Regions from separate parts of the Kitasatospora dryopteridis genome, predicted to be linked through region 1. Evidence: riboswitches for the same ligand, from Rfam matches in the RefSeq annotation. Region 1 holds a riboswitch; the other holds the start of a gene.
What was found. Region 1 has a riboswitch for cobalamin ahead of ACQ614_RS25730 (cobalamin biosynthesis protein). Riboswitches for the same ligand answer to the same signal wherever they lie in the genome.
Positions count from the first base shown of each region.

Region 2: it holds a riboswitch for cobalamin, as region 1 does, so the genes downstream of both, ACQ614_RS30475 (HoxN/HupN/NixA family nickel/cobalt transporter) here and ACQ614_RS25730 (cobalamin biosynthesis protein) in region 1, are expected to answer to the same signal.

Region 1 covers NZ_CP192749.1:5,707,732-5,711,934, reverse strand. The annotation lists gene ACQ614_RS25740 (alpha/beta hydrolase family protein) at 1-1,091, opposite strand, end outside; gene ACQ614_RS25735 (helix-turn-helix domain-containing protein) at 1,411-2,100, opposite strand; cobalamin riboswitch at 2,308-2,440, shown strand; gene ACQ614_RS25730 (cobalamin biosynthesis protein) at 2,546-3,634, shown strand; gene ACQ614_RS25725 (cobyric acid synthase) at 3,631-4,203, shown strand, end outside.
Region 2 covers NZ_CP192749.1:6,744,619-6,748,821, forward strand. The annotation lists gene ACQ614_RS30460 (Fpg/Nei family DNA glycosylase) at 1-566, shown strand, start outside; gene ACQ614_RS30465 (phosphatidylinositol-specific phospholipase C domain-containing protein) at 624-1,670, opposite strand; gene ACQ614_RS30470 (ArsR/SmtB family transcription factor) at 1,863-2,225, opposite strand; cobalamin riboswitch at 2,308-2,516, shown strand; gene ACQ614_RS30475 (HoxN/HupN/NixA family nickel/cobalt transporter) at 2,549-3,664, shown strand; gene ACQ614_RS30480 (EamA family transporter) at 3,706-4,203, opposite strand, start outside.

The DNA of each region.
Region 1 (4,203 bases):
CCGTCCGGGTCGGCGTTCCACAGGGCGGCGTGGGCGCCGTCCGGGACGGCGTGCAGGCTCACCAGGTCGTCCCGGCGGGCGGCGAGCCGGGCGGAGGCCGACCAGGGCGCCACGGCGTCCACCGGGCTGTGCAGCAGCAGCGCGGGCACCTGGAGGTCGGTGCCGGCCGCGAGCCTTGCGAACCCGGCCAGGTCGACCCCGGAGCGGCCCTCGGCGGCCAGCGCACCGAGCTCGGCGAGCGGGGCGGGCACGCCGGCCCGGGCGGCCTCCCTGCGGACGGTGGCGGGCCAGTCCAGCACCGGCGAGTCGAGCACCAGGCCGGCCAGCGAGTCGCGCCAGGCCGAGCGGGCCGCCGTGTGCAGGGCCATCGTGGCGCCGAGCGACCAGCCGTACAGCACGATCCGGCCGGCGCCGTGGGCGTGGGCGAAGCGGACGGCGGACTCCACGTCCCGCCACTCGGTCTCGCCGAAGTGCCCGAGCCCGTCCGGGGAGGGCGGGGCGCCCTCGTCCCCGCGGTGGGTGACCACCAGTACCGGCATGCGCAGCGCGTGCAGCACCGGCAGGACGGGCAGTGCCTGCTGCCGGTCGGTGCCGGGGCCGTGCACCAGGATCGCCCACACTCCGCGGATGCCCGGCAGGTACCAGGCGGGCATCGGGCCGAGCTCGCCGTCGACGACGGTCTCGGTGAAGTCCAGGCCGAGCGCGGAGGCCGGGTCGCCGATCTCGGTACGGGCGGTCACCCGGACCTCCGTCCCGGTGCGCAGCGTGCCGGCGCCGGTGGCGAGCAGCCGCCGGGTGACGCTCTGCGGGCCCGTGGCGAGCACGTCGCCGATCACGGCGTGGCCGCCGTCGGTCCACTCCAGGGCGTAGCGGCCGGGGCGCTCGGTCTCGACGCTGCGGGTGAGGGTGACCCGGTCGGCGGCCAGGTCCTGGACCCGGATGCCGGGGCGGGCGCCGCCGCGGCCCGACAGTCCCATCCCCGCGAAACCGGGGCGGACGGCCCGCTCGGACACCCGGCGGCCGATCAGCAGCACGGCGGCCCCCGTCCCGACGGCGGCGGCCGCGACGATCGCGGCGGTTCCCCAACGCATGGCGCTCCCCGGTGGGCGGCTGGACATGGCGCTCCCAGTCCACGCCCGGCCCCGGACCGCGGCCACCCGAACGGGTCCGTCCGGGCGGCGGTGCAGAGGTCGATCCGGGGGCCCGCGCGCCCCTGTTCGGCCGCCCGTCTGCCTTCAGGCTCTCCTAGGGCTTGTCTGACAATTCGCGTCGCATTGGCACGCGGCGTCGGGCGCCCGGCTGGGCGTGCCGCCGTATCGGCCTCGTACTGGACGTACTCGGGCGATGCGGCGGCACGTCCAGGCGGGATGATCCGGCGTCGTGTGCGCGGCGGGAATTGTCAGACAAGCCCTAGACCGGGACGTCCGTCCCCGGCCGGGACAGCAGTTCCCAGAAGCGGTCGGCGAGCGGGCGGGCCGGGGGGCGGGCGGCGTCCGGGACGGCGGAGCCCCAGTGGGCGGGGACGAGGTACTCGTCCTGGAGGTCCGCGAGGACCCCGCCGAGCACCGGGTCCGGGACGGGCACGAGCCTGGCCACCGCCCTCAGCCGGGCCTGCCAGCGGCCGTCGACGACCTGTCGCAGCAGGAGCTCCAGCTCGTCCTGACGGCCGGTCACGTGCACCAGCGCCCGCAGGGTCAGCCCGAGCGCGTGCGCCAGTGCCAGGCTCTGCTCCTCGTCGGCGTCCCAGTGGCCGGTGTCCTCGGCCCTGGCGTACGTCTGCACGCTGACCCCGATCCGGCGGGCGGCCTGCTCCCTGGTCAGCTCGCGGGACAGCCGGAAGTCGCGGAGGGTCGCCGGGCGGACGCCCATCAGCTGCGCGGGCGGGCACCACAGCGCCCTCGACAGGGCGACGAACTCCTCCTCCGAGGGCCGCAGCTCACCGGCCTCCCAGGCCGCCACATGGGCGGGCAGCAGCCGGACGCCGTGTGCGGCCATGGCCTCGGCGACCTGTTCCGGGGTCAGGCCGAGCCCGGCGCGGTGCGCCCGCGCGGCCTGCGGGGAGAACGGCACCGGCGGCGGGGAGGACGGTCTGCGTCGCATGCGACAAGAACGTACGGGCGGCCGCGCGCACCGACCCACTCGCCGAACGCACGAAGCGGGGCGCGCCGCCCGGGCCCGGGGCTGGAGGATCGTACGGGGCTCGGGGCGGCCGGAACGGCGACGGTGTGTGACCAACCCCTCCACAGGCTTTGTTGACTCCCGGTCGGAACGCGTGATGGGATCTCGGGGCCATACGGAGGCATGCAGAGGAAGCCGGTGCGAGTCCGGCGCGGTCCCGCCACTGTCACCGGGGAGCACGCTCGACCTGCATGGTCACGGCGGTCCGCGACAGGGCCGCTGGAAGGCCCGAGCGCGTGTCCGACCCGGAAGCCAGGAGACTCTCGCCGCCGGTTCGTCGATCCAGGGCGCGGACCCTGAGTGAGGACACGCCCGCCATGCAGGCTGCCCAGCGGTCACCGCTGCGCCCCGACCGGGGAGCCGGGCCGTGGCCCGTGTGAACCCCTCCCCCTACCTGCTGGGCGCCGTCGCCGGCTACCTCGCCGACACCGCGCTGGCCGACCCCCGCCGCGGCCACCCGGTCGCCCTGTTCGGCACCGCGGCCGGCCGCCTGGAGCGCCGGCTCTGGCGCGACCACCGGGGCACCGGAGCCGCCTTCACCGCCCTGAGCGTGGGCACCGTCGCGGCCGGCGCCGTCCTCGCCGACCGCGCCCTGCGGCGGCGTCCCTGGGCACGGTCGGCCCTCGCCGCGGCCTCCGCCTGGACGGTGCTCGGCGGTACCTCCCTCACCCGCGAGGCCCGGACGATCGGCCGCTTCCTGGAGGCCGGCGACCTGGCCGCCGCCCGGGAGCGTCTGCCGCACCTGTGCGGCCGCGACCCCAGCGCCCTGGACGGGCAGCAGATCGCCCGCGCCGTCGTCGAGTCCGTCGCCGAGAACACCGCCGACGCCGTGGTCAACGCCCTCACCTGGGGCGCGCTGGCCGGCACCCCCGGGCTGCTGGCCTTCCGGGCCGTCAACACCCTGGACGCGATGGTCGGCCACCGCTCGCCGCGCCACCTGCGCTTCGGCTGGGCCTCCGCCCGGCTCGACGACGTGGCCGGCTGGCCCGGTGCCCGGCTGACCGCACTGCTGACGGTCGCCGCCGCGGAGCACCCGCGGGCCGCCTGGAAGGTCTGGCGGCGCGACGGGTCGTCACACCCCAGCCCCAACGCCGGACAGGCGGAGTCGGCCTTCGCGGGCGGGCTCGGCGTGCGGCTCGGCGGCACCCTGCGGTACGGCGACGGGGTTCCCCCGGAGACGGGGGTCCCCCCGGCCGAAGGCTGGGGGAGGGTGGAGCACCGGCCCGTCCTCGGCGCCGAACTCCGGCCGGTGGACGTCCCGGACATCGAGCGCGCCTGCCGGCTCTCCCGCCGCGTGGGAATGCTGGCGCTGGCGGTGACGACGGCCGCCCACGCCCTCGGACGCACCTCACTCGGCCGGGCCGCCCCGGGGCGCACCGGTCTGATCGGAGTACGCGCCCCTGGGTGGCCCATTCCCGTCCCCGGGTTTGCACGCATGCGAAGGAGTGTCACGTGACGAAGGCTCTGCTGGTGGCGGGGACGACCTCGGATGCGGGGAAGAGCGTGGTCACGGCGGGGATCTGCCGGTGGCTGGCCCGGCAGGGGGTGCGGGTGGCGCCGTTCAAGGCGCAGAACATGTCGCTGAACTCCTTCGTCACCGCTGACGGCGCCGAGATCGGCCGCGCCCAGGCGATGCAGGCCCAGGCCGCCCGGGTGGAGCCCGAGGCGGCGATGAACCCGGTGCTGCTGAAGCCGGGGGCGGACGGCCGCAGCCAGGTGGTGCTGCTCGGCAGACCGGTGGCCGAGGTCGGGGCGCTGGACTACCGCGAGCGCAAGCCCGTCCTGCTGGAGCGGGCGCTGGAGTGCCTGGCGGACCTGCGCAGCCGGTACGAGGTGGTGGTCTGCGAGGGCGCCGGCTCCCCCGCCGAGATCAACCTGCGGGACCGGGACATCGCCAACATGGGCCTGGCCACGGCCGCGAACCTGCCGGTGGTGGTGGTCGGCGACATCGACCGCGGCGGGGTGTTCGCGGCGATGTACGGCACGCTGGCGCTGCTGTCCGCGCAGGACCAGTCGCTGGTGGCG
Region 2 (4,203 bases), 1.0 Mb from region 1:
CCGCGCCGGTCGGCGAGGTCCGGCTGCGGATGGCGAACGACGAGGGATGGGCCGACCTCCGCGGCCCCAACACCTGCGAACTCCTGGGCCCCGGCGAGAAGAAGGCCGTCCACAACCGGCTCGGCCCCGACCCGCTGCGCCCCGATGCGGACCCGGAGGCCGCCTGGCGCCGGATGGCCCGCAGTTCGACGACGGTCGCCGCCCTGCTGATGGACCAGAAGGTGCTGGCCGGGGTCGGCAACGTCTACCGCGCCGAGGTGCTGTTCCGGCTGGGCATCAGCCCGCACCGGGCCGGCAAGGACGTCACCCGTGCCGAGTGGGACGCGATCTGGGCGGACCTGGTCGCCCTGATGCACGAGGGCGTCGGCGCAGGGCGGATCGACACCGTGCGGCCCGAGCACACCCCGGAGGCCATGGGCCGCCCGCCGCGGGTGGACGACCACGGCGGCGAGGTGTACGTCTACCGCCGCACCGGCATGCCCTGCCTGGTCTGCGAGACGCCGGTGCGCACCGAGTCCCTGGTGTCCCGCAACCTCTTCTGGTGCCCCGGCTGCCAGCAGCGCTGACGGGCGGGCACCCGCGCCCTGCCCTGCCGTAGCGGCAGGGCAGGGCGCGACGGGCCGTCAGCCGCGCGGCAGCACGGTGGACTGCACCTCGGGCAGCTTCCGCCAGTCGCTGGAGACGATGCTGGCGTGGGCGGCGGCGAGCTGGGAGACCCGGGCCCGGGCCTGGTCGGCGGTCGGGTCGGTGCCGCTGATGGCGGGGGCGACGTTGTGGGCGTCGGTCATCACCAGCAGGTAGTGGCGGCTGTCGTACCAGGCGGTGTCGATGCCGCCGACGTACGCCGAGGCGTCGCCGTCGAACACCACGAACCAGGGCCGGATGTTCGTCTCGCCGTACTTGCCGCGCGGGTCGCCCGAGGCGGCGCCGTGCACCACCGGGAAGACCTGGGCCTGGCCGATCTTCCCGGCCGCGGCCAGGTCGCGCAGGTGGCGGGCGTACTCGACGTCGGTGTGCAGGGTGTCGAAGGGGTTGCCCTCCTCGAAGGTGCCGGGGATGACGTCCACCAGCACCCGGCCGGCCAGTGCGGCGCGGGTCGGCCAGTTGCCGGCCCGGGCGGCCTCGTCGAGGGTGGCGTACGAGCCGCCGCCGGGCCTGGCGAGCAGGTCGGCGGGGCGGAAGGCGGTGCTGCCCAGGTGGGCGGCTATCAGGCTGTCGAGCTGCACCGGGCCCATGCCGCGGTTGGCGGCGAAGCCGCCCTTGAGTTCGAGCTTGACCACCAGCGGGCCGCTGCCGGGGTGGGCGCCGAGCCAGACCCGGATGTCGTCGAGGCAGTGCTCGAGGTTCTTGTTGGTGCCGCCGCTGTAGAGCTGGGCGGGGTTGCTCGCGGCGGTGCAGTTGTTGGCGTTGCCGAGCGGGTTGGAGTGGCTGACCTTCCACTCCTTGGTGACGGTGTCCGTCCAGACGTCCAGCTCGATCATTCCGGTGCCGGTGTCCAGGCTCTGCGCGAGGAACGGGAACGCGGCCGGGTCGTAGGTGTTGTGGAGGCCGACGGTGGTGGCCGAGCCGAAGGGCAGGCCGCCGCCGGCGGCGGCGCCGGACTGGTGCGCGGGGATCAGGGCGGCGGCTGCGGCCAGCAGTCCCACGGCGAACGTACGGCGAAGCTTCACGGTGTCTCCTCGTCAGGAGCCTGGGAACGGCGGCCCGGACGGGCCGCCTCCGGAAGCATGGGCCACCGGAGCTGCTTCAAGGTGACATGACAAGAAAACTTGGCCGAAGCCGATCCCCCGTCATACTGCGTGCGGCGCAGCCGATCTCACTCCGGACGGCCCCCGGCCGGGCGGCTCCGACCCGGGCGGCCCTCACTCCGGACGGCCGAGCACGCCGTGCTCCAGCACCTCCGCGACCGCCGGGTCGGTGAGCCGGTACCGCACCACGCGGCCGTCCCGCTCGCCCGCGACCACGCCCGCGGCGCGCAGCAGCCGCAGCGCCTGGGAGACCGCCGGGTCGCGCATGCCGGCCGCGACGGCGAGGTCGGTCACGGCGAGCGGCCCCGTGGTGTGCAGGGCGAGCAGCAGCGACAGCCGTCCGGGGTCGGCGAGCAGGGCGAAGCGGTCGGCCCAGGTACGGACACGGGCGGTGTCGCCGATCGCCGCGATGGCCTCGCAGACCCGGTGCCCGTCGATGGTGCGGTGGTCGGTGCGGTCGGCGGGGACGAGGTGCATGGCGGCATTCTTGCAGGCCGTCCGACCGTGATCTCAGACACCTGCGCAGGTCTGCAGGCTTGCAGCTGTCGGTCCGTCACCCCTACGGTGGAGCAGCCGTGGTGTTCGGGAAGACCGGTGGAGGACCCTCGCGGGTCCGAGTCCGGAGCGGCCCTCGCCACTGTGAACGGGGAGTCAATCCGTACCCCTTTGCGGGTCACTGGGCGCAGCAGCGCGCCTGGGAAGGCCGGGTACGGGCACCGTCGGAACCTCCCCGTGAGCCAGGAGACCGGCCACGGCATCTCACGACGTCATTCCACGAGGTGCTGGAGCGTGATCCGCAGATGACCCTGCCCGCAACCGGTACGGCCGCGCCGCCGACCGCCCCCGGACCGCCGGCCTTCCGCTGGCGGCGGGAGGACACCCTGCGCACCGCCGGCCTGATGGCGGTCATCCTCGCGATGCACGTCGCGGCCTTCGGCACGCTCTTCCTGCTGGTCGTGCCGGAGAAGTACGAGGTGGGCACCCAGGTCTTCGGCGCGGGCCTCGGCATCACCGCCTACACCCTCGGCATGCGGCACGCCTTCGACGCCGACCACATCGCGGTGATCGACAACACCACCCGCAAGCTGATGGCCGACGGCCGGCGCCCGGTCTCGGTGGGCTTCTGGTTCGCCCTCGGGCACTCCTCGATGGTGGTGCTGATGGCCGCCCTGGTGGCGGGCGGCGCGCAGCTGGCCGGGGTGCTGATGGACGACGGGTCGGCGACGCACCAGGTGCTCGGCACGATCGGCACCACCGCCTCCGGCGCCTTCCTCTATCTGATCGCCGCGCTGAACCTGGTCGCGCTGCTCGGCATCCTCCGGGTGTTCCGGGCGATGCGCGCCGGCTCGTACGACGAGGCGGAGCTGGAGCGGCAGCTGGACTCCCGCGGCCTGATGAACCGCATCCTCGGCCGGGCCACCCGCTCGATCTCCCGGCCCGGCCAGATGTTCCCGGTCGGCATGGTGCTGGGCCTCGGCTTCGACACCGCCACCGAGGTGACCCTGATGGTGATGGCGGGCTCGGGTGCTGCGGCGGGCCTGCCCTGGTACGCGATCGTCTGCCTGCCGCTGCTGTTCGCCGCGGGCATGAGCCTGTTCGACACGCTGGACGGCACGTTCATGAACTTCGCCTACCAGTGGGCGTTCTCCAACCCGGTGCGGAAGGTCTTCTACAACCTGGCCATCACCGGGCTGTCGATCGCGGTGGCGTTCGTCATCGGCACGATCGAGCTGGTGGCGGTACTGCACGACAAGCTCGGCCTGGCCGACCCGGTGACGGGGTGGGTCGCCGGGCTGAGCCTGGACAACGTGGGCTTCGTCATCGTCGGCCTGTTCGTGGTGGTCTGGGCGGTGGCGATCGGCTACTGGCGGATCGCCGGGGTGGAGAAGCGGTGGGCGCCGGAGCGGCAGGCCTGAGCGGCGCGGGCCGCCGGCCCGGTGCGCGGGCGGACGGTGCGTCAGCCCGCCGCCAGCAGCAGCGTGCCGGCCACCGCGAGGCCGGCGCCGACCACCTGCACCCGCTGCAGCCGCTCCTTGAGCAGCCCGCGGGCCATCAGCGCCGTGACCACCGGGTAGAGCGAGGCCAGCACGGCGGCCACCGCCACGGGCCCGCTGTTGGAGGCGACGGCGAAGGTCGCATTGGCGGCCACGTCGGCCACGCCCACGGCGGTCAGTACGGGCAGGTGCCGCAGGACGGCCCCGGGCCCGGCCGGCCAGCGCCCGCGGCCCCGGGCCAGCAGCAGGGCGCCGCCCACCGCGATGTTGCACAGCCGCTGCACGCACAGGGCGAGCAGCAGGCCGCCGCCGGCCGAGGCGTGGGCGATCAGCGCCATCACCGCGCCGAAGCCGAAGGCCGCGCCGAGCGTCAGCACCAGCACCCTGGCGCCGACCGCGCCGCCGCCGCGCTGCGGGCCGCCGGCCAGGGCCACCCCGAGGACGGCGACGGCGATCCCGGC